2 regions of the Enterococcus sp. DIV1314a genome follow, and region 2 is predicted to be linked to the other one. Evidence: a T-box and tRNA genes for the amino acid it is inferred to sense, from the RefSeq annotation. Region 2 holds a T-box; the other holds one or more tRNA genes.
What was found. The T-box of region 2 lies ahead of proS (proline--tRNA ligase). A T-box ahead of a tRNA ligase gene usually reads a tRNA of that ligase, here a tRNA-Pro.
Positions count from the first base shown of each region.

Region 1 (10,464 bases), 830 kb from region 2:
GTTATACATTGATGAAACCGAGCATCCTTTAAGCGTTCAAATTTTTGGTGGTACAAAGGATTCGCTTGTGGAAGCAGCGAAGTTTGTCGCGGAAAATACGACAGCCGATATCATTGATATTAATATGGGCTGTCCAGTAAATAAGATTATTAAAGCTGAAGCAGGAGCAAAATGGCTCTTGGATCCAAATAAAGTCTATGAAATGGTCGAAGCAGTGTCATCTGCCATCGAAAAGCCCGTTACCGTTAAGATGCGAATTGGTTGGGATGACGAACACGTTTTTGCCGTGGAAAATGCCCTCGCTGCACAAGCCGCTGGAGCAGCAGCTGTCGCAATGCATGGACGGACAAGGGTCCAAATGTATGAAGGCAAGGCTAATTGGGAAGTCTTACGCGAAGTTAGCCAACAATTGACGATTCCATTTATCGGTAACGGTGATGTAAAAACGCCTGAAGATGCTAAACGCATGTTAGATGAAGTGGGTTGTGATGCGGTGATGATTGGTCGAGCAGCTTTGGGGAATCCATGGATGATTCGCCGGACACAACATTATTTGGCAACAGGAGAGTTAATTGCAGAACCGACACCGCGTGAGAAAATTGAAACCGCGATTCTTCATTTAGATCGACTAATCGCTTTAAAAGGAGAATATATTGCAGTTCGCGAATTTAGACAACATGCTGCCTACTATTTAAAAGGGATTTCGCGTGCAGCGAAAGTCAAAGCAGCCATTAACCAAGCTGAGAGTCGTGAGGTTGTGGTTCCACTATTAGAAGCATTTTTAGAAAAAATCGAAAGCCAACCGATTTAAGCGAAAATTCCGAGCGGAAAAACAAGTGGTAGTTGAACTTCGACTTGCTTTTTCGTTCGTTCATTGGCATTATATAGAAGAAGTGAAAGACAGAACGGAGGATATCTCGTGACAGAAGAATCACAATTCCAAGAAGAATTAAACGATCAAATGATAGTTCGTCGTCAAAAAATGGAACAATTACAAAAAGAAGGTATTGATCCGTTTGGGCATCGTTTTGAACGGACCCATAATTCTGCTGAATTGCATGAATTATTTAATCAACGGTCAAAAGAAGAGTTAAAAGAAATGGGTCTTTCTAGCAGTATTGCAGGAAGAATGGTTACAAAACGTGGCAAAGGGAAAGCTGGATTTGCTCATTTACAAGATCGTGATGGCCGTATCCAAATTTACGTGCGTAAAGATGAAGTGGGAGAAGATGCCTATGAAATCTTCAAGCATAGCGATTTAGGCGACTTTTTTGGTGTTACGGGTGAAATCATGAAAACTGATACCGGTGAAGTCTCCATCAAGGCGAAAGAAATTACGCTTTTATCAAAAGCGCTACGTCCTTTACCAGATAAGTATCATGGTTTAACCAACATCGAACAACGGTACCGTCAACGTTCGTTGGATCTAATCAGCAATAAAGAAAGTTTTGACCGTTTTGTTAACCGCAGTAAAATTATTAGTGAGATTCGTCGTTACTTAGATGGACAAGGATTTATCGAAGTCGAAACACCGGTCTTGCACAACCAAGCGGGTGGGGCAGCAGCTCGTCCGTTCATGACACACCACAACGCACTTGATATCGATTTGACAATGCGGATTGCTTTGGAATTACATTTAAAACGTTTAATCGTAGGTGGAATGGAAAAAGTTTACGAAATTGGTCGTGTTTTCCGTAATGAAGGAATCGATACGACACATAACCCGGAATTTACCATGTTAGAGTGTTACGCAGCTTACACGGACTATAAAGATATTATGAATCTAACAGAAGGTATTATTCGTCATGCAGCGACGAGTGTCTTAGGAACAGCTCAATTGACCTATGATGGCCAAGCGATTGATTTAGGCCCTTCTTTTGCGCGTGTTCATATGGCGGATGCTGTGAAAGAACAAACAGGTGTTGATTTTTGGAAACCAATGACAACAGAAGAAGCACATGCATTAGCTGAGAAGCATGAAGTGCCGATTACAAAAAATATGAGTGTTGGACATGTATTAAATGAATTCTTCGAAACGTTTGTGGAAGAAACATTACAAAATCCGACCTTTGTTTATGGTCATCCAGTCGAAGTTTCACCGCTTGCGAAGAAAAACCCTCAAGACCCTCGCTTTACTGATCGTTTTGAGTTATTCATCGTCGGTCGTGAATTTGCGAATGCCTTTACTGAATTGAACGACCCAATTGACCAAAGACAACGATTTGAAGCGCAAGAAAAAGAACGTGCTGATGGAAATGACGAAGCACATGGGGTAGATGAAGACTTCTTAGAAACATTAGAGTACGGTTTGCCACCAACCGGAGGTCTAGGAATCGGGATTGACCGTCTAGTTATGTTACTAACAGATGCACAATCGATTCGAGATGTCTTATTATTTCCAACAATGAGATAAAATAAAAGATGAATTAAAAGGGTAGCGTTGAAAGGTTTTAACTTTCAATTCTATCCTTTTTTATTTAAAAACGAGTCTCATTTTTGAAAATATGGTTTAAAAACGAACAAATAAACAGTAACTCAAGGTAAATAATCGGGAATTAATTATTTGTATAGAAGTCTATCAAAGCATTGACCTAAAGCCATTTCCTTGGTATATTAATAGTTGTTGCAAACAATAAATTTTTTTAAAAAAAGTCATTGACGTTGGTAGCGCAAAATGCTATTATAACCAAGTCGCAATTTGGAATTAAAATAACAAAACTTAATTACAAAAAAATGTAAAAAAGTTATTGACATTTGTTCCAATGATTTGTTATTATAACTGAGTCGCTGATTGAGCGGTGTCAAAACAAATTAAAAAATATTTTTAATAAAGTGTTGACATTCGATTGAGATGCTGATATGATATAAAAGTTGCTAACGCGACAACGTAGACCTTTGAAAACTGAACAAAGCAAGCAAAACGAACCAAAAGTGTAGGACGCTTCTATTTAGATAGAAGTGAACATTACAAGCAAGCAATTTAGCTAGCAAAATTTTTGAGCTTAACAATCGAAAGATTGTTTCAACTTTTTAATGAGAGTTTGATCCTGGCTCAGGACGAACGCTGGCGGCGTGCCTAATACATGCAAGTCGAACGCTTCTTTTTCATCGAACTTCGGTTCACCGAAAAAGAAGAGTGGCGAACGGGTGAGTAACACGTGGGTAACCTACCCATCAGCGGGGGATAACACTTGGAAACAGGTGCTAATACCGCATAATCTTTTTCTCCGCCTGGAGAGGAAGTGAAAGGCGCTTTTGCGTCACTGATGGATGGACCCGCGCTGCATTAGCTAGTTGGTGAGGTAACGGCTCACCAAGGCCACGATGCATAGCCGACCTGAGAGGGTGATCGGCCACACTGGGACTGAGACACGGCCCAGACTCCTACGGGAGGCAGCAGTAGGGAATCTTCGGCAATGGACGAAAGTCTGACCGAGCAACGCCGCGTGAGTGAAGAAGGTTTTCGGATCGTAAAACTCTGTTGTTAGAGAAGAATAAGGATGAGAGTAAAAAGTTCATCCCTTGACGGTATCTAACCAGAAAGCCACGGCTAACTACGTGCCAGCAGCCGCGGTAATACGTAGGTGGCAAGCGTTGTCCGGATTTATTGGGCGTAAAGCGAGCGCAGGCGGTTTCTTAAGTCTGATGTGAAAGCCCCCGGCTTAACCGGGGAGGGTCATTGGAAACTGAGGAACTTGAGTGCAGAAGAGGAGAGTGGAATTCCATGTGTAGCGGTGAAATGCGTAGATATATGGAGGAACACCAGTGGCGAAGGCGACTCTCTGGTCTGTAACTGACGCTGAGGCTCGAAAGCGTGGGGAGCAAACAGGATTAGATACCCTGGTAGTCCACGCCGTAAACGATGAGTGCTAAGTGTTGGAGGGTTTCCGCCCTTCAGTGCTGCAGCTAACGCATTAAGCACTCCGCCTGGGGAGTACGGTCGCAAGACTGAAACTCAAAGGAATTGACGGGGGCCCGCACAAGCGGTGGAGCATGTGGTTTAATTCGAAGCAACGCGAAGAACCTTACCAGGTCTTGACATCCTTTGACCACTCTAGAGATAGAGCTTTCCCTTCGGGGACAAAGTGACAGGTGGTGCATGGTTGTCGTCAGCTCGTGTCGTGAGATGTTGGGTTAAGTCCCGCAACGAGCGCAACCCTTATTGTTAGTTGCCATCATTCAGTTGGGCACTCTAGCGAGACTGCCGGTGACAAACCGGAGGAAGGTGGGGATGACGTCAAATCATCATGCCCCTTATGACCTGGGCTACACACGTGCTACAATGGGAGGTACAACGAGTCGCCAAGCCGCGAGGCTGAGCTAATCTCTTAAAACCTCTCTCAGTTCGGATTGTAGGCTGCAACTCGCCTACATGAAGCCGGAATCGCTAGTAATCGCGGATCAGCATGCCGCGGTGAATACGTTCCCGGGCCTTGTACACACCGCCCGTCACACCACGAAAGTTTGTAACACCCGAAGTCGATGAGGTAACCTTTTTGGAGCCAGTCGCCTAAGGTGGGATAGATGATTGGGGTGAAGTCGTAACAAGGTAGCCGTATCGGAAGGTGCGGCTGGATCACCTCCTTTCTAAGGAATTTGTTTGACGCAATGATGTTTCATCATTTGCTAATCAAACATCACGGAAACTACACATCGTTTGCTCTTTGTTCAGTTTTGAGAGGTTTACTCTCAATTTAATTGTATTTTGCTCATTGAAAACTGGATATTGAAGAAAAGAAATATAACAAACCAAGAACATTGTGTTGGATGATTGTTACATGATTCCAATTACTTTATTTATTTTATCTTTGATCGCGTTTCTATCGCTAGAAACAACGTCAAAAACCCAACCATAAGGTTGAGAAGGTTAAGTGAATAAGGGCGCATGGTGGATGCCTTGGCACTAGAAGCCGATGAAGGACGGGACGAACACCGATATGCTTTGGGGAGCTGTACGTAAGCTTTGATCCAGAGATTTCCGAATGGGGAAACCCAACATCTTTTATAGGATGTTACTTTTCAGTGAATACATAGCTGATTAGAGGTAGACGCAGAGAACTGAAACATCTAAGTACCTGCAGGAAGAGAAAGAAAATTCGATTCCCTTAGTAGCGGCGAGCGAAACGGGAACAGCCCAAACCAACAAGCTTGCTTGTTGGGGTTGTAGGACTCCGATATGGTAGTTTTTTCAGATAGTCGAAGGATTTGGAAAAGTCCGTCAAAGAGGGTAAAAACCCCGTAGACGAAATTTGAAAAGCACCTAGGAGGATCCTGAGTACGGCGGAACACGAGGAATTCCGTCGGAATCCGGGAGGACCATCTCCCAAGGCTAAATACTCTCTAGTGACCGATAGTGAACCAGTACCGTGAGGGAAAGGTGAAAAGCACCCCGGAAGGGGAGTGAAATAGATCCTGAAACCATGTGCCTACAACAAGTTAGAGCCCGTTAATGGGTGATAGCGTGCCTTTTGTAGAATGAACCGGCGAGTTACGATTATCTGCGAGGTTAAGTCGAAGAGACGGAGCCGTAGCGAAAGCGAGTCTGAATAGGGCGAATGAGTAGGTGGTCGTAGACCCGAAACCAAGTGATCTACCCATGTCCAGGTTGAAGGTGCGGTAAAACGCACTGGAGGACCGAACCCACGTATGTTGAAAAATGCGGGGATGAGGTGTGGGTAGCGGAGAAATTCCAAACGAACTTGGAGATAGCTGGTTCTCTCCGAAATAGCTTTAGGGCTAGCGTCAGATTTTAAGAATGATGGAGGTAGAGCACTGTTTGGACTAGGGGCCCGTCTAGGGTTACCGAATTCAGATAAACTCCGAATGCCATACATTTATATCTGGCAGTCAGACTGTGAGTGATAAGATCCATAGTCGAAAGGGAAACAGCCCAGACCACCAGCTAAGGTCCCAAAATATATGTTAAGTGGAAAAGGATGTGGGGTTGCACAGACAACTAGGATGTTGGCTCAGAAGCAGCCATCATTTAAAGAGTGCGTAATAGCTCACTAGTCGAGTGACCCTGCGCCGAAAATTTACCGGGGCTAAACATATTACCGAAGCTGTGGAGTGTACGTATGTACACTGGTAGGAGAGCGTTCTAAGGGCGTCGAAGGTAGACCGTGAGGACTGCTGGAGCGCTTAGAAGTGAGAATGCCGGTATGAGTAGCGAAAGACAGGTGAGAATCCTGTCCACCGTATGACTAAGGTTTCCTGGGGAAGGCTCGTCCGCCCAGGGTTAGTCGGGACCTAAGCCGAGGCCGATAGGCGTAGGCGATGGACAACAGGTTGATATTCCTGTACCCGTTGTTTTTGTTTGAGCGATGGAGGGACGCAGTAGGCTAAGAAATGCAGACGATTGGAAATGTCTGTCCAAGCAATAAGTCCGAGTGAGAGTCAAATGCTTTCATTCATTAAGGACAAGTTGTGATGGGGAGGGAAATTTAAGTACCGAAGTTTCTGATGTCACACTGCCGAGAAAAGCTTCTAGTTAGAAAACAACGGCCCGTACCGTAAACCGACACAGGTAGTCGAGGAGAGTATCCTAAGGTGTGCGAGAGAACTCTCGTTAAGGAACTCGGCAAAATGACCCCGTAACTTCGGGAGAAGGGGTGCTGTTCGCAAGAACAGCCGCAGTGAATAGGCCCAAGCGACTGTTTATCAAAAACACAGGTCTCTGCAAAATCGAAAGATGAAGTATAGGGGCTGACGCCTGCCCGGTGCTGGAAGGTTAAGAGGAGTGCTTAGCGCAAGCGAAGGTACGAATTGAAGCCCCAGTAAACGGCGGCCGTAACTATAACGGTCCTAAGGTAGCGAAATTCCTTGTCGGGTAAGTTCCGACCCGCACGAAAGGCGTAACGATTTGGGCACTGTCTCAACGAGAGACTCGGTGAAATTTTAGTACCTGTGAAGATGCAGGTTACCCGCGACAGGACGGAAAGACCCCATGGAGCTTTACTGTAATTTGATATTGAGTGTCTGTACCGCATGTACAGGATAGGTAGGAGCCGTAGAGATCGGGACGCTAGTTTCGATGGAGGCAATGGTGGGATACTACCCTTGCGTTATGGCCACTCTAACCCGCATCACTAATCGTGATGGGAGACAGTGTCAGATGGGCAGTTTGACTGGGGCGGTCGCCTCCTAAAAGGTAACGGAGGCGCCCAAAGGTTCCCTCAGAATGGTTGGAAATCATTCGTAGAGTGCAAAGGCAAAAGGGAGCTTGACTGCGAGAGCTACAACTCGAGCAGGGACGAAAGTCGGGCTTAGTGATCCGGTGGTTCCGCATGGAAGGGCCATCGCTCAACGGATAAAAGCTACCCTGGGGATAACAGGCTTATCTCCCCCAAGAGTCCACATCGACGGGGAGGTTTGGCACCTCGATGTCGGCTCGTCGCATCCTGGGGCTGTAGTCGGTCCCAAGGGTTGGGCTGTTCGCCCATTAAAGCGGCACGCGAGCTGGGTTCAGAACGTCGTGAGACAGTTCGGTCCCTATCCGTCGCGGGCGTTGGAAATTTGAGAGGAGCTGTCCTTAGTACGAGAGGACCGGGATGGACTTACCGCTGGTGTACCAGTTGTCTCGCCAGAGGCATCGCTGGGTAGCTATGTAGGGAAGGGATAAACGCTGAAAGCATCTAAGTGTGAAGCCCACCTCAAGATGAGATTTCCCATTTCTTTAAGAAAGTAAGATCCCTGAGAGATGATCAGGTAGATAGGTCAGGAGTGGAAGTGCAGCGATGTACGGAGCGGACTGATACTAATCGATCGAGGACTTAACCAAAATGGTAAAATAAAAACTTGGTACGGTACAATGATTTTCTTCAAATCCAGTTTTGAGTGAGCAACACTTACTCAAATAATCAAATAGTGTGGTGGCGATAGCAAGAAGGATACACCTGTACCCATGCCGAACACAGAAGTTAAGCTTCTTAGCGCCGATTGTAGTGAAGGGTTTCCCTTTGTGAGAGCAGGACGTCGCCACGCGAATTTGATATATAATTCACTCATTCATTATGGGGGTTTAGCTCAGCTGGGAGAGCATCTGCCTTACAAGCAGAGGGTCAGCGGTTCGATCCCGTTAACCCCCATCATGAGTCGTTAGCTCAGTTGGTAGAGCATCTGACTTTTAATCAGAGGGTCACAGGTTCAAGCCCTGTACGACTCATTTTAATCAATTTTCAAACGCGGGTGTGGCGGAATTGGCAGACGCACTAGACTTAGGATCTAGCGCCGCAAGGCGTGGGGGTTCAAATCCCTTCACCCGCATGAGAAATACGCCGGCTTAGCTCAGTTGGTAGAGCATCTGATTTGTAATCAGAGGGTCGAGGGTTCAAATCCTTTAGCCGGCATTTTAGTAAAATATTTGCGGAAATAGCTCAGTGGTAGAGCACCACCTTGCCAAGGTGGGGGTCGCGGGTTCGAACCCCGTTTTCCGCTTTAGCCAATTCTTATGCCGGGGTGGCGGAACTGGCAGACGCACAGGACTTAAAATCCTGCGATGAGTGATCATCGTGCCGGTTCGATTCCGGCCCTCGGCATTTTTAGTGTTGCACCCATAGCTCAATTGGATAGAGTACTTGACTACGAATCAAGCGGTTAGAGGTTCGACTCCTCTTGGGTGCATTAAGCTTGTTTTACGGGAAGTAGCTCAGCTTGGTAGAGCACTTGGTTTGGGACCAAGGGGTCGCAGGTTCGAATCCTGTCTTCCCGATTTTAAAAGATTTAGGGGCCTTAGCTCAGCTGGGAGAGCGCCTGCCTTGCACGCAGGAGGTCAGCGGTTCGATCCCGCTAGGCTCCATATCATTTGAATAAATGATTTTTTCGCGGTGTAGCTCAGATGGCTAGAGCGTCCGGTTCATACCCGGGAGGTCGGGGGTTCGATCCCCTTCGCCGCGATTTTTTTAGAGCCTGGACCTTTAGCTCAGTTGGTTAGAGCAGACGGCTCATAACCGTCCGGTCGTAGGTTCGAGTCCTACAAGGTCCATATATGGGTTTGTAGGAATAAGTCATATTTATTATACCGGAGGATTACCCAAGTCCGGCTGAAGGGAACGGTCTTGAAAACCGTCAGGCGGGTAAAACCGTGCGGGGGTTCGAATCCCTCATCCTCCTTTTTCACGTAACACCATTATTACCTTTGAATGTTTTAAACATTCCTTATCGCGGGATGGAGCAGTTCGGTAGCTCGTCGGGCTCATAACCCGAAGGTCGTAGGTTCAAATCCTACTCCCGCAATTAACTATCATGATATGATTGATAGTTTGTGACAAACAATAGCCTTAATTCATAACTATTGTTAATCTTTTATAACAAAAATCTATATGGTTTGGTAGTTCAGTTGGTTAGAATGCCTGCCTGTCACGCAGGAGGTCGCGGGTTCGAGTCCCGTCCAGACCGCCATGCGGGTGTAGTTTAGTGGTAAAACCACAGCCTTCCAAGCTGTCGTCGCGAGTTCGATTCTCGTCACCCGCTTTGATTTTGTTATAACGGGCCTATAGCTCAGCTGGTTAGAGCGCACGCCTGATAAGCGTGAGGTCGATGGTTCGAGTCCATTTAGGCCCATTTACAAAATTTTTATTGGTCCGTTGGTCAAGCGGTTAAGACACCGCCCTTTCACGGCGGTATCACGGGTTCGATTCCCGTACGGATCATTTATAGTTTTATACCGGAGGATTACCCAAGTCCGGCTGAAGGGAACGGTCTTGAAAACCGTCAGGCGGGTAAAACCGTGCGGGGGTTCGAATCCCTCATCCTCCTTTTTCACGTAACACCATTATTACCTTTGAATGTTTTAAACATTCCTTATCGCGGGATGGAGCAGTTCGGTAGCTCGTCGGGCTCATAACCCGAAGGTCGTAGGTTCAAATCCTACTCCCGCAATTACTGTTTTTATTACGATTTAAACAGTGAAAAGTTCCATGGTTTGGTAGTTCAGTTGGTTAGAATGCCTGCCTGTCACGCAGGAGGTCGCGGGTTCGAGTCCCGTCCAGACCGTTTTTCAAATTTTCAATGGCTCGGTAGCTCAGTTGGTAGAGCAATGGATTGAAGCTCCATGTGTCGGCGGTTCGATTCCGTCTCGCGCCATTATCCATTGCGGGTGTAGTTTAGTGGTAAAACCACAGCCTTCCAAGCTGTCGTCGCGAGTTCGATTCTCGTCACCCGCTTTTGGAATGTTTTTAGGGCCTATAGCTCAGCTGGTTAGAGCGCACGCCTGATAAGCGTGAGGTCGATGGTTCGAGTCCATTTAGGCCCATTTTTACCAAAAACCAATACAAATTGGTTATGGGGAAGTACTCAAGAGGCTGAAGAGGCGCCCCTGCTAAGGGTGTAGGTCGAGTGATCGGCGCGAGGGTTCAAATCCCTCCTTCTCCGTTTTATGTTTTAGGTCCGTTGGTCAAGCGGTTAAGACACCGCCCTTTCACGGCGGTATCACGGGTTCGATTCCCGTACGGATCATCATGTTTA
Region 1 covers NZ_JBIOQP010000001.1:849,316-859,779, reverse strand. Annotated here, with positions in the region: gene dusB (tRNA dihydrouridine synthase DusB) at 1-811, shown strand, start outside; gene lysS (lysine--tRNA ligase) at 920-2,413, shown strand; rRNA gene IGI68_RS04220 (16S ribosomal RNA) at 3,030-4,587, shown strand; rRNA gene IGI68_RS04215 (23S ribosomal RNA) at 4,866-7,780, shown strand; rRNA gene rrf (5S ribosomal RNA) at 7,868-7,983, shown strand; tRNA gene IGI68_RS04205 (tRNA-Val) at 8,015-8,087, shown strand; tRNA gene IGI68_RS04200 (tRNA-Lys) at 8,092-8,164, shown strand; tRNA gene IGI68_RS04195 (tRNA-Leu) at 8,184-8,265, shown strand; tRNA gene IGI68_RS04190 (tRNA-Thr) at 8,276-8,348, shown strand; tRNA gene IGI68_RS04185 (tRNA-Gly) at 8,365-8,436, shown strand; tRNA gene IGI68_RS04180 (tRNA-Leu) at 8,452-8,537, shown strand; tRNA gene IGI68_RS04175 (tRNA-Arg) at 8,549-8,622, shown strand; tRNA gene IGI68_RS04170 (tRNA-Pro) at 8,637-8,710, shown strand; tRNA gene IGI68_RS04165 (tRNA-Ala) at 8,725-8,797, shown strand; tRNA gene IGI68_RS04160 (tRNA-Met) at 8,822-8,895, shown strand; tRNA gene IGI68_RS04155 (tRNA-Ile) at 8,910-8,983, shown strand; tRNA gene IGI68_RS04150 (tRNA-Ser) at 9,022-9,111, shown strand; tRNA gene IGI68_RS04145 (tRNA-Met) at 9,161-9,234, shown strand; tRNA gene IGI68_RS04140 (tRNA-Asp) at 9,323-9,399, shown strand; tRNA gene IGI68_RS04135 (tRNA-Gly) at 9,401-9,471, shown strand; tRNA gene IGI68_RS04130 (tRNA-Ile) at 9,488-9,561, shown strand; tRNA gene IGI68_RS04125 (tRNA-Glu) at 9,579-9,650, shown strand; tRNA gene IGI68_RS04120 (tRNA-Ser) at 9,667-9,756, shown strand; tRNA gene IGI68_RS04115 (tRNA-Met) at 9,806-9,879, shown strand; tRNA gene IGI68_RS04110 (tRNA-Asp) at 9,920-9,993, shown strand; tRNA gene IGI68_RS04105 (tRNA-Phe) at 10,011-10,083, shown strand; tRNA gene IGI68_RS04100 (tRNA-Gly) at 10,093-10,163, shown strand; tRNA gene IGI68_RS04095 (tRNA-Ile) at 10,179-10,252, shown strand; tRNA gene IGI68_RS04090 (tRNA-Ser) at 10,284-10,371, shown strand; tRNA gene IGI68_RS04085 (tRNA-Glu) at 10,384-10,455, shown strand.
Region 1: it encodes a tRNA-Pro, which carries the amino acid that the T-box ahead of proS (proline--tRNA ligase) is inferred to sense. The anticodon was not compared.

Region 2 (10,464 bases):
CGAAATCTCCGCTAAATACTACGCTAATTGGGACTGGAATTACGGAAAATCGCCGAAGTTTGAATTGGAACGCCGTAAACGATTCCCAATTGGTTCCGTCGAAATAAAAATGAATGTCCAAAAGGGAGTCATCACGGATTTAAAAATCTTTGGCGATTTCTTTGGATTAGGTGAAATCAAAGATGTGGAAGAGCAGTTAATTGGCACAAAATATGAAAAAGAAGCCTTAAAAGAAGCTATCAGTAAGATTGATATTGCGAAATATTTTGGCAATATTACAGCAGAAGATTTATTCACATTGATTTACTAAGCAGTCAATCACCAGAGCATCGCGTCTAAGAAATTAGGCGCGGTGTTTTTTTTTTAGGGGCAAAAGACCGAGAACAGATAAGGACTTAAGGCTGATTTTTTCCGAAAAAACCTGTGATAGATTTAATAAAGACACAAAATATGGAGGGAAAAGCAATGAAACAAAACGTTGTGACAGTGAATCAGGTAAAAAAAGTCTATGGAAAAAAGGGCAGTGAGCAGTATGAGGCCTTAAAGAAAATTGACTTTTCAGTCGGAGAAGGCGAATTTGTCGGAATTATGGGGCCTTCTGGTTCAGGTAAAACGACCTTATTAAATATGTTATCTGCCCTCGATCAACCAACGCAAGGGGAAGTGATGATTGCCGGTCAACCATTAGCGGGGATGAAAGAAAATCAATTAGCGCAGTTTCGTAGTCAAAACATTGGCTTTATCTTCCAAGATTTTAATTTACTAGAAAATTTAACGATGTTCCAAAATATTGCTTTGCCCTTATCATTACAAGGCGTTGCGTCGAAAAAAATTGAGACACAAGTTCGAAAAATGGCTAAGATACTAGCAATTTCAGAAATCTTGGATAAATATCCGGCAGAAGTTTCAGGAGGCCAAAAACAACGAGCAGCAGCTGCTAGAGCCTTGATTCATCAACCCAAGTTATTACTAGGAGATGAACCAACAGGGGCCTTAGATTCTAAGAATGCCAAAAATTTACTTGAAGCGTTACGTCACCTAAATGAAGACTACCAAACAACGATTTTAATGGTGACTCATGATCCGATGAGTGCCAGTTATTGTAAACGAATCTTATTTATTCAAGATGGGAAAATCTATAAAGAAATTACTCGAAATGCCAATCAACAAGTTTTTTACCAAGAAATCTTAGCTATTTTGTCACACGTTGATTTCGATGAAAGTCAGGTGTAAGCCATGACTTGGAAATTATCCTTTATTAGTGTCAAAAAACGGTGGCAAGATTATGTCGTTTTATTAGCCGGTTTAGTGATTTCTGTTGCTATTTTTTATCTCTTTCAAACAATGGCGTTTAATTCAACTTTTCTTGCAGAGGTCATCCCAACACTCGCAGATATTGGAATCATTTTTCAATTAGGGACAGTTTTGCTTGCTATTATTACGGTTGTTTATATTTTTTATGCCAATTCCTTCTTACTTTCAATGCGCAAAAAAGAATATGGTATGTATTTAATGCTTGGCGCAAAGAAAACGAAAATCAAACAAATGATGGCTATCGAAACACTCGTGATTGGTTGTGTCTCGTTAGTGATCGGATTAGTCATTGGGATGGGCCTCGCGCAAGGAATGACGCAATCTTTAATGGCCCGTTTAGACGTGACTAGTGAACTTTACCAAGCCTTCTCACCGATGGCCATGGGCGTCACCATTCTATTTTTTAGCATCTTATTTCTATTCACGGCGCTTTTGAATGGCTTGAAATTTTCTCGCACGAAGTTATTACAACTCTTGAAAGAAGAAGACGTCGTTGAAACATTTCGTCCTTCTCCTCTTTTGACAGGTGGTTTAACCTTTTTTTCGCTCATTCTCTTAGGGGTTGGGTACGCCTCTTTATGGAATTTGATGACCCTTGGGGTGACAGGTCTAGTGATTGCCTTATTTACGATTACTTTTGGGACATTTTTATTCTTCAGCGCGTTATTTCCATTTGTCACCAATCGCTTAAAAAATCACCGTCGCTTCGCCAATAAAAAATTACGCATGTTTACCTTATCTCAATTAAGTTTTAAAGCCAGCGCCTTGAGTCGTGTTCTGGGAATGGTGGCGATGTTAGTTGCGCTTTCTTTAGGTGCGGTATCTGTCGGGAATGCTTTTAACAATTACAAAGAAGCGTTATTAAATCAAATGCCATATGATCTTGTTTTATACAATCCAGGAGAAGAAACGTTAAATCAAGTGGATTCGTTGTCAATCGAGAAAGAGTATACGTACCATATCAAACAGGAAGGTACAACCTCTTTCTTTTTAGCAGATGAATTAAAAGAAGCGCCGATTTTTGTGAAAGATGGCGGTAATTTTGGGAATAAAGTGGTCCCTTATACGAAAATAAAAGCAGGGGATAGGTATAGTTACGAAAGTGATGAAGAAGGCAATTATGACATCATGCAAGGATTTGGTTTATTAGCTGATCCATATACGCCATATCTTGGTGCGCCGGAATATCAAATCGTTGATCAAGCGACATTTGAACAATTGAGTGGTGAAGTTGGAACGATTCATACTTATCAGATGGCAAACTTTCAAGAGGCTATTCCAGTATTGAAAACAATCGATCAAATCGAAAGTGCGGGCCTAGAAGAGCCGGCGATGGTTACGAGTAAAATCGTGATGTACACGACGATTGATGGTTTAGTAGGTGGCTTTGTCTTTATGGGTGTTTTCTTAGGGATTGCCTTCTTAGCGATGTTAGCGAGCTGCTTAATGTTCAAAGTGCTATCGAGTGCGTATAAAGATATCCAACGTTACAATATGCTACACAAAATTGGCGTCTCAAATAGCCTGTTATCCCGTTCAATCGCACAAGAAATAGCCGTCGTCTTTTTTGTCCCAGGATTGCTTGGTACGTTACATGTCTTGTTTGGCTTAAAAATGTTTGAACTGCTGATTCCAAAGCCTTATCAACATATTGGCGTGCCATTTTTAGGCTTTCTAGTCATTTATTTCCTCTATTATGTTCTCACAGTGATGTTGTATAAAAACATTGTATTGCCGAAAAAATAAGGGAAAGGTTGTGCGCCAACATCCTAGAAGTAATCTATAAAGTTCGTAGTTTTAAGCTGTCGTAGCAATTCGACTGTTTGATATTCAGTATCGTACTGAATGTCAAACAGTCGAATTTTTTCAATCGTAACTTAAAAAGAATCGATTTCGATTTGTAAATAGCATTCCTCTGAATCTGTCGAAAAAACCTCCGAGATTGATGGTGATCAATCTCGGAGGTTTAACAATAGGGAAAAAATGATTTGATCCTATTTGACGATGTCTCACTCACTAACAAGGTAGTCAATCACAATCGCTTCTGTGACGACGAACCCTCATTAAATTAGTAAGCGCGAGCGATCCATAGTGTATGTTTGGCAGGTTCGCCTGTCACGATATCGGTTGCTTTTTCCATTGGGACTTCAAATGGAATATTACGAGTGGTGAAGCCTGTTTCTTCTTTGATTTTCGCTTCGGTTTCATCCGTACCATCCCAACCAACTAACACAAAACCAGTTGGGGTATTTTCTGCCTTACATTTTTCAATGTGAGCTTTTAATTCATCTAACGTATTAATGTGGAAATGTTCGTTTTCTTTGTTACGCGCTTTCGCATTTGCTAATAAGCGAGGAGTCATCGCCGTTAAGTTTGCTTGGATGTTTTCAATTAACGTCTCAAAGCTCACTTTTTCTTTCTCTGCTAAGTCACGAACTTTTAGCATCACGTGACCATTTTCTAAGTCGCGAGGGCCACATTCGATCCGAATACATGCGCCTTTTAGTTCCCACTCATTGAATTTATAACCAGGTGAGTTATCTGAATCATCAAGACGAACGCGGATACCGAGTGCTTTTAATTCAGCGTAAATGTCATCGAGTTTTTCCATGATGGCAGGATTTTTCTTCCAAGGACCTACCGGCATTAAGACAACTTGATGCGCCGCAATCGTTGGAGGTAAGATCAAGCCTTTTTCATCGCCATGTGTCATGATAACAGAACCGAGTAGGCGTGTTGACACCCCCCATGAAGTCGTATGCGCATGGACGTGTTTGTTTTCTTTATTTAAATAAGTGATATCAAAAGCTTCGGCAAATTTTGTTCCCATGTAGTGAGAAGTTCCAGCTTGAACGGCTTTCCCATCTTGCATCATGGCTTCAACAGAATAGGTATCTACCGCACCTGCAAAACGTTCAGAAGGTGTTTTTTGTCCTTTATAGACAGGAATCGCTAAGAATTCTTCACATAAACGAGCATACTCATCTAAAACAGAGAGCGTACGCGTACGAGCGTCTGCTTCATCTTGATGCGCTGTATGTCCTTCTTGCCATAAAAACTCAGATGTCCGTAAGAATGGCAATGTTTTTTTCTCCCAACGGAAAACGTTCGCCCATTGATTAATTTCATAAGGCAAGTCACGATAAGAATTAATCCAGTCTGAAAATGCCGAACCAATCATCGTTTCAGATGTTGGACGAAGTGCTAAAGGCTCTTCTAATTTTTCATCTCCAACCTCTGTTACCCATGGTAATTCTGGGGCAAACCCTTCAATATGATCGGCTTCCTTCATGAAAAAGTGTTTTGGAATTAACATTGGGAAGTAGGCGTTTCGAATCCCTTCGTTGCGTAAAAATTTGTTGAATTCTTCTTGAATGTGCTCCCATAATTCATAACCGTCAGGACGGAAAATAATTGAGCCACGAACCGGTGAATAAGACATTAACTCTGCTTTTTGGACGGTATCTAAATACCACTGTGTAAAATCATTTTTTTGTTCAACCATTACTAAAAATCCTCCTTTATAAAATAAAAAAAGTATCCCGTCCTAAAAAAGGACGAAATACTTGAATTTCGCGGTACCACCTTGATTGCTTTTTCTTTATCTGAAAAGGCCTCTTGCTTAAAGGATAAGGGCTTTCCCCCGATTACTTTCATAATCATTACCATTGGTAGGTTCGCAAAAAACAGGGGTTGTTTACCTCTCAGCCAAGGGTAAACTCTCTAAAAACATTTTTTTTGCTACTATTCCAAATCTTACTTCTATATACTAATCAGAATAGGCGAAAAAAGCAAGGTAAAGTTTTTTTCGATTGCAAGAATATCGTTCGAACATGATAATGTCTTAATGTAGTCGAAGCATAAAATGTCCCTTCGTGATAAAATCAAACCATGAAAAGGATAATACTAACAATGAATGAAGATAAAAAATATAACGTAATAAAAGCGGTCGCAGAAAAAAGAAAAGATAAGAAGAGAGCTTGTGTTGAACTAGATCTCTCGATCAGGCAAGTCAATCGATTAATTCGAAAATATCAAGAAGGAGGAAAGGCTGTTTTTTCACACGGCAATAGAGGAAAAAAACAGATACACGCCGTACCAGAGAATGTAAAAAAACAAATCATTGGGCTTTATCAACAGTTTAATATAAAACCGAATGTGAAGCACTTTACTGAAATATTAAAGGAGGATTATGCGATCTGTTACACCGATACAACGATTCGAAATATTTTATACCTAGCGAATATTATCTCACCTAAAACACAAAGAAAGACACGAAAAAAAATAAAAGCTCGAATCAAAGCGCAATCAATGAAAGCAAAGACAAAGCTTGATAATCCACTGCTTCCAAGAGCCGAAGATCAACTGGCTTCACCCGAAAAAATCCATCCTAGCCGCTCTAGGAAAAAATACCAAGGAGAGCTGATTCAAATGGATGCCAGTTCATACAATTGGTTCGGGAACGACGTCACCCATCTTCACTTAGCGATTGATGACGCTTCTGGGGATATTGTTGGTGGGTATTTCGACACGCAAGAAACGCTCAATGGCTATTATCATGTGCTCCATCAGATCCTCCGTAACCGAGGGATTCCTTTAGCTTTTTTAACCGATAAACGAACCGTTTTTGACTATCAATCCAAAACCAAGAAAGTCGTTGAGGAAGATACCTTCACGCAATTTGGTTTTGCCTGCCATCAACTCGGTATTGACATTCGTACCTCCTCTATTCCACAAGCGAAAGGCCGTGTAGAACGATTAAACGGCACGGTTCAATCACGACTTCCTGTAGATTTAGAATTAGCAGGGATCCAATCTATTGAGGAAGCCAATCATTTTTTAACAAAATGGATTCAATCATTTAATAGGAAGTTTGGTAATAAGACGAAGGAATCAATCTATGAGAAGGCACCTACGAAATCAGAGATGAATTTATTATTAGCACGAGTCGCAAATAGAAAAATCGATAGTGGACATCACATTCGGTATCAAAATAACTACTATTTACCGACGGAGGGTAGCGAAGATCAGTACTTTACACGCGGATCAAAAGCCCTCGTTATCGAAGCGTTTAACGGCGAAATCTATGTAAATATCGCTGAAAAAATATACACAACAAGGAGACTGAAAGAACATGACGCCTATTCAACAGAGTTTGACCCGATTCCAGAGCAAAAAAAAGAAAGACGCCAGTATATTCCCCCACAATCTCACCCGTGGAAACTAGAGTCTTTCAAAAGATATCTTCGCAGCATCGGAAAAACACTCGAAGAATACGAAGCTGAACGAGCAGCTTAACACTCATTTTACCAAATACGGTCACATTAATGCAAGTTTTTACGAAGGAAAAGCTTGCATTAATGTGAGCCTAAGGTTTAGGACATTTTACCTTTCGCTTGACAGGTAAAGTTTTTTTCGATTGCAAGAAAAGCTGGAACTTCGTATAATAGCAAACAGTGAGAAAAGAACTGGAGGAAAAATAGATGCGAAACGAAATGATGCATCGTCCTGTCGTGAAACCGGAACTCGTCGATTATTTACGGACAGAACAAAAACAATTACCCGGTGAACTGGGACAGATTCAAAAAGAAGCAAATGAAAAAGGGGTACCGATTATTCCCCATGAGACGGTTGTCTTTATGCAATTTTTACTCGGACAACTGCAACCAAAAAAGATTTTAGAAATTGGAACCGCAATCGGCTTTTCATCTAGCTTAATGGCGCAATATGCAGGTGAAGGCGCTCATGTGACAACGATTGATCGGTTTGATGTCATGATTCGCAATGCGAAAGCGACGTATGCGCGTCTAGGTAATGAGGAGCAAATCACGCTATTAGAAGGTCAAGCAGCGGATATTTTCCCTACATTGAGCGGATCGTATGATTTTATTTTTATGGATAGTGCCAAATCCAAATACATTGAATTTTTACCGGAGTGTCTACGTCTCTTACGCAAAGGCGGTGTCTTGATGGTTGATGATATTTTCCAAGCGGGAACGGTATTAGATCCAATCGAAACGATTCCGCGTAGTCAACGAACGATTCATCGTAAATTAAAAAAATTCTTACATGTGATCAATACCCATCCTGATTTAACGACGAGTCTAGTCCCATTAGGTGATGGCGTCGCATTAATTACAAAAGAAGCAGATGACGTGCAGATTGTTGCCGAAGATTAGCTTGTTTTTGCGGAGGCATTTCCTTCGCAAAGCATCTTTTGTGTAAAAGAAGTTAAAATAACGAGTTGAAATGCTATTGCTTTAGCGCTTAAATTGTGATAAACTCATTTTTGTTGGTAAATTAGCAATTGAACATTTCAGCTTATTTGTACCAGTAGCTCAGCCGGATAGAGCATTCGCCTTCTAAGCGAACGGTCGGGGGTTCGAATCCCTCCTGGTACATCTTTAAACCTTTAGAGACGTTGGTTTCTAAAGGTTTTTTTTGTGTTTTTTTAATATCTACTCCTGGTGAAAAGTAGGAGAAATGGTCGTTTTTTCATTGTCACAATCCTTATTGACTTGGCGAATTTTTAATTTTTTTCTTAAGAATAGGTTGTTTGATTTGTCATAAGGGATAATAAAAGTCTATAATGGATTTTGCAAATCGCTGATAAATAGTAAAAAAGAAAAAGCGAATAAAGATGACTGAAAGGAATGAATTTTAATGAAACTAACCAACGCGACTGAACAAGCACTTGCGATTATGGCGATGCTCGCCGTTCAACATCAAAGCATCCCAGTCTCTTCCGAAACGATTTATACAAAACTTGCGGTTTCGCCAAGTTATGTCAAAAAATTATTACGGAAGTTAGTCGTGGCTCGTTTAATTGGTGGGGTCTCGGGAAATAATGGCGGCTTCTATTTGGAAAAAGCCCCGTCAGATATATCTCTGTTAGAAATTGTCGAAGCAATCGAAGGGCCGTTCCTCTCTTTTCCTGATCAAGGAGTATTGCAACGAGCATTTACCGGCTTTGATGACTATGCGCAAAACGGTCATCACATCATCTCCTCTTATTTTTCAGAAGCCGATCGCCTTTGGGAGGCACGACTGCGTCAAGTCTCGGTGAACGAAATATTGGAGAAAGTGTTTGAAAATGAATTTCCCCTTCCAACTAAAAATTGGAATGAACTCTAGGTTGAAAGAAGAAGATAAAAATGACTCAATGGATGAAAAAAACACTAAAACTATTTTGTTTAGATTGGCAACGAATTTTTCGTTCTAAACTGACTTTTATATTAATGATTGCGTTGATGGTCATCCCATCACTCTACGCATGGTTTAATATTGCCGCGCTATGGGATCCTTACGCCAATACGAAAGATATTACGATTGCGGTCTATTCCGACGACCAAACAGTGAGCGTATTGAATAAAAAAGTAAATATTGGCGATCAAATTGTCGAGAATCTGAAAGAGAATGAAACGATCGGATGGCAATTTGTTGATTCGAAGGCAGAACTCGATCAAGGAGTGAAGAGCGGAAAGTTTTATGGCGGGATTTATTTACCGAAAGATTTTTCTGCGAACTTGGTTAGTTTTGTGGATGGAGAGATTCAAAAACCCGAGATCAACTATAGTGTCAATCAAAAAATCAACGCGATTGCACCGAAAATCACCGATAAAGGTGCCAATACGATTAAAGATACGATTAGTCAAGAATTTATTGGCACGGTCAGTGAGACGTTACTCACGGTTTTTAATGAGGTTGGTTTTAGTTTGGATGACAACCTCATCAGCATTCATAAAATTACGGGTAAACTCCTTGATTTGGATGATCGTTTAGGAGAAATCGATGGGTATACGCAAGAAGTGGTTGCGCTGAATGAAAAACTACCCGAATTTCAAGAAAAGTTGAACAAAGCCAATGAAATGTTGGCCTTTATCCCTGAAGTCAATCAAATCGGTGAAAAAGTGCTTGAAGTGAACAAACTGATGCCGAAAGTAAAAGAATCGGGTCAGCTCATTTTGACGCTCGAAGAAAAAATTCCCGAAATTGAAAATGCAGGGAAGCAAATTCAAATGATTGACGATGATTTTGATACCATTGCGCAGACACTGGATGACACATTACAAGAGGCAGCGAATGGATTGGTGCTGATTGAACAGGCACAAATGATTTTACCTGATGTGCAAAAATTAGCGGTGACAGCAAATCAGATGATTCCAGAAATAGCTGCGAGTATTGGAGAGATCCAAACGGCCTTGCCGCAAATTGCGAATGGGATCGGAACGGGGATTCAAATTGTGGCAACAATCGCCCAAGATATTCAACAAACAACGCAACGTTTAGCGGAGTTATTAGGCGATAACGAGTTGACTGACACGCAAAAGAGTGAAATCAAGACAACCTTGGCACATTTAAATGATCAATTGAACGCCTTATCGGAGATGCTCACTTCAACAATTGGGATGTTGCAGCAGCTTCAAGCGATGACGGAAAACACCTCTTTAGATTCACTAATTCAGCTATTAGCGACCGCTCAAAGTGAGATTCCAACACTGCAACAGACCATTGCTTTTGTGAGTGCGAATGTCGATCAATGGTCTTTAGCACAATTAAAACAACAATTGACGATTATTAGTCAAGAATCAGGGGACTTAGCGAACTTGTTAGCACCTATTACGCCAACTTTAATTAATGAAAAAGTCGCGCCGATGCTTGAGCAACTTCAAGAAATATTAGAGACAGCCAAAAAAGTTACGGGAAAAGTTGTGGATGAGGCCTTTATACAACAACTGGATACGTTACTGACGGATACAACAAAAACGGTCACCCAAGCGATGACTTTTCTAGAGAAGTATCAAGCGCAACTTCCGGCAGTGAAAGAAGAAATTCACCAAGCAAATGAGCTCTTAAATGGGAATATGACAACGATTATTGCGGCAATTCATACAGCTGCCGATTTATATGAAAATGAATTGCCAAAAATAGAAGCGAAATTAACAAAGGCGGCGACTTTTATTCAAAATGATCTTCCTAGTGTTGAAGCAGATCTGGTGTCAACCGTTGAAATGATGAATGAAAAAATGCCACAAGTGACGGAAGCGTTAGCGCAAGCCACTACAATGATTGAAGAAGATTGGCCGAATATTCGAACCGGGATTCATAAAGTAGCCGATCTGGTTCGTCAAGGACAAGAAGATGTCAATT
Region 2 covers NZ_JBIOQP010000001.1:1,682,628-1,693,091, forward strand. Annotated here, with positions in the region: gene IGI68_RS07895 (lipoate--protein ligase) at 1-310, shown strand, start outside; gene IGI68_RS07900 (ABC transporter ATP-binding protein) at 466-1,233, shown strand; gene IGI68_RS07905 (FtsX-like permease family protein) at 1,237-3,060, shown strand; gene proS (proline--tRNA ligase) at 3,383-4,819, opposite strand; T-box leader at 4,865-5,075, opposite strand; gene IGI68_RS07915 (ISNCY family transposase) at 5,227-6,612, shown strand; gene IGI68_RS07920 (O-methyltransferase) at 6,798-7,493, shown strand; tRNA gene IGI68_RS07925 (tRNA-Arg) at 7,642-7,715, shown strand; gene IGI68_RS07930 (Rrf2 family transcriptional regulator) at 7,978-8,448, shown strand; gene IGI68_RS07935 (YhgE/Pip family protein) at 8,469-10,464, shown strand, end outside.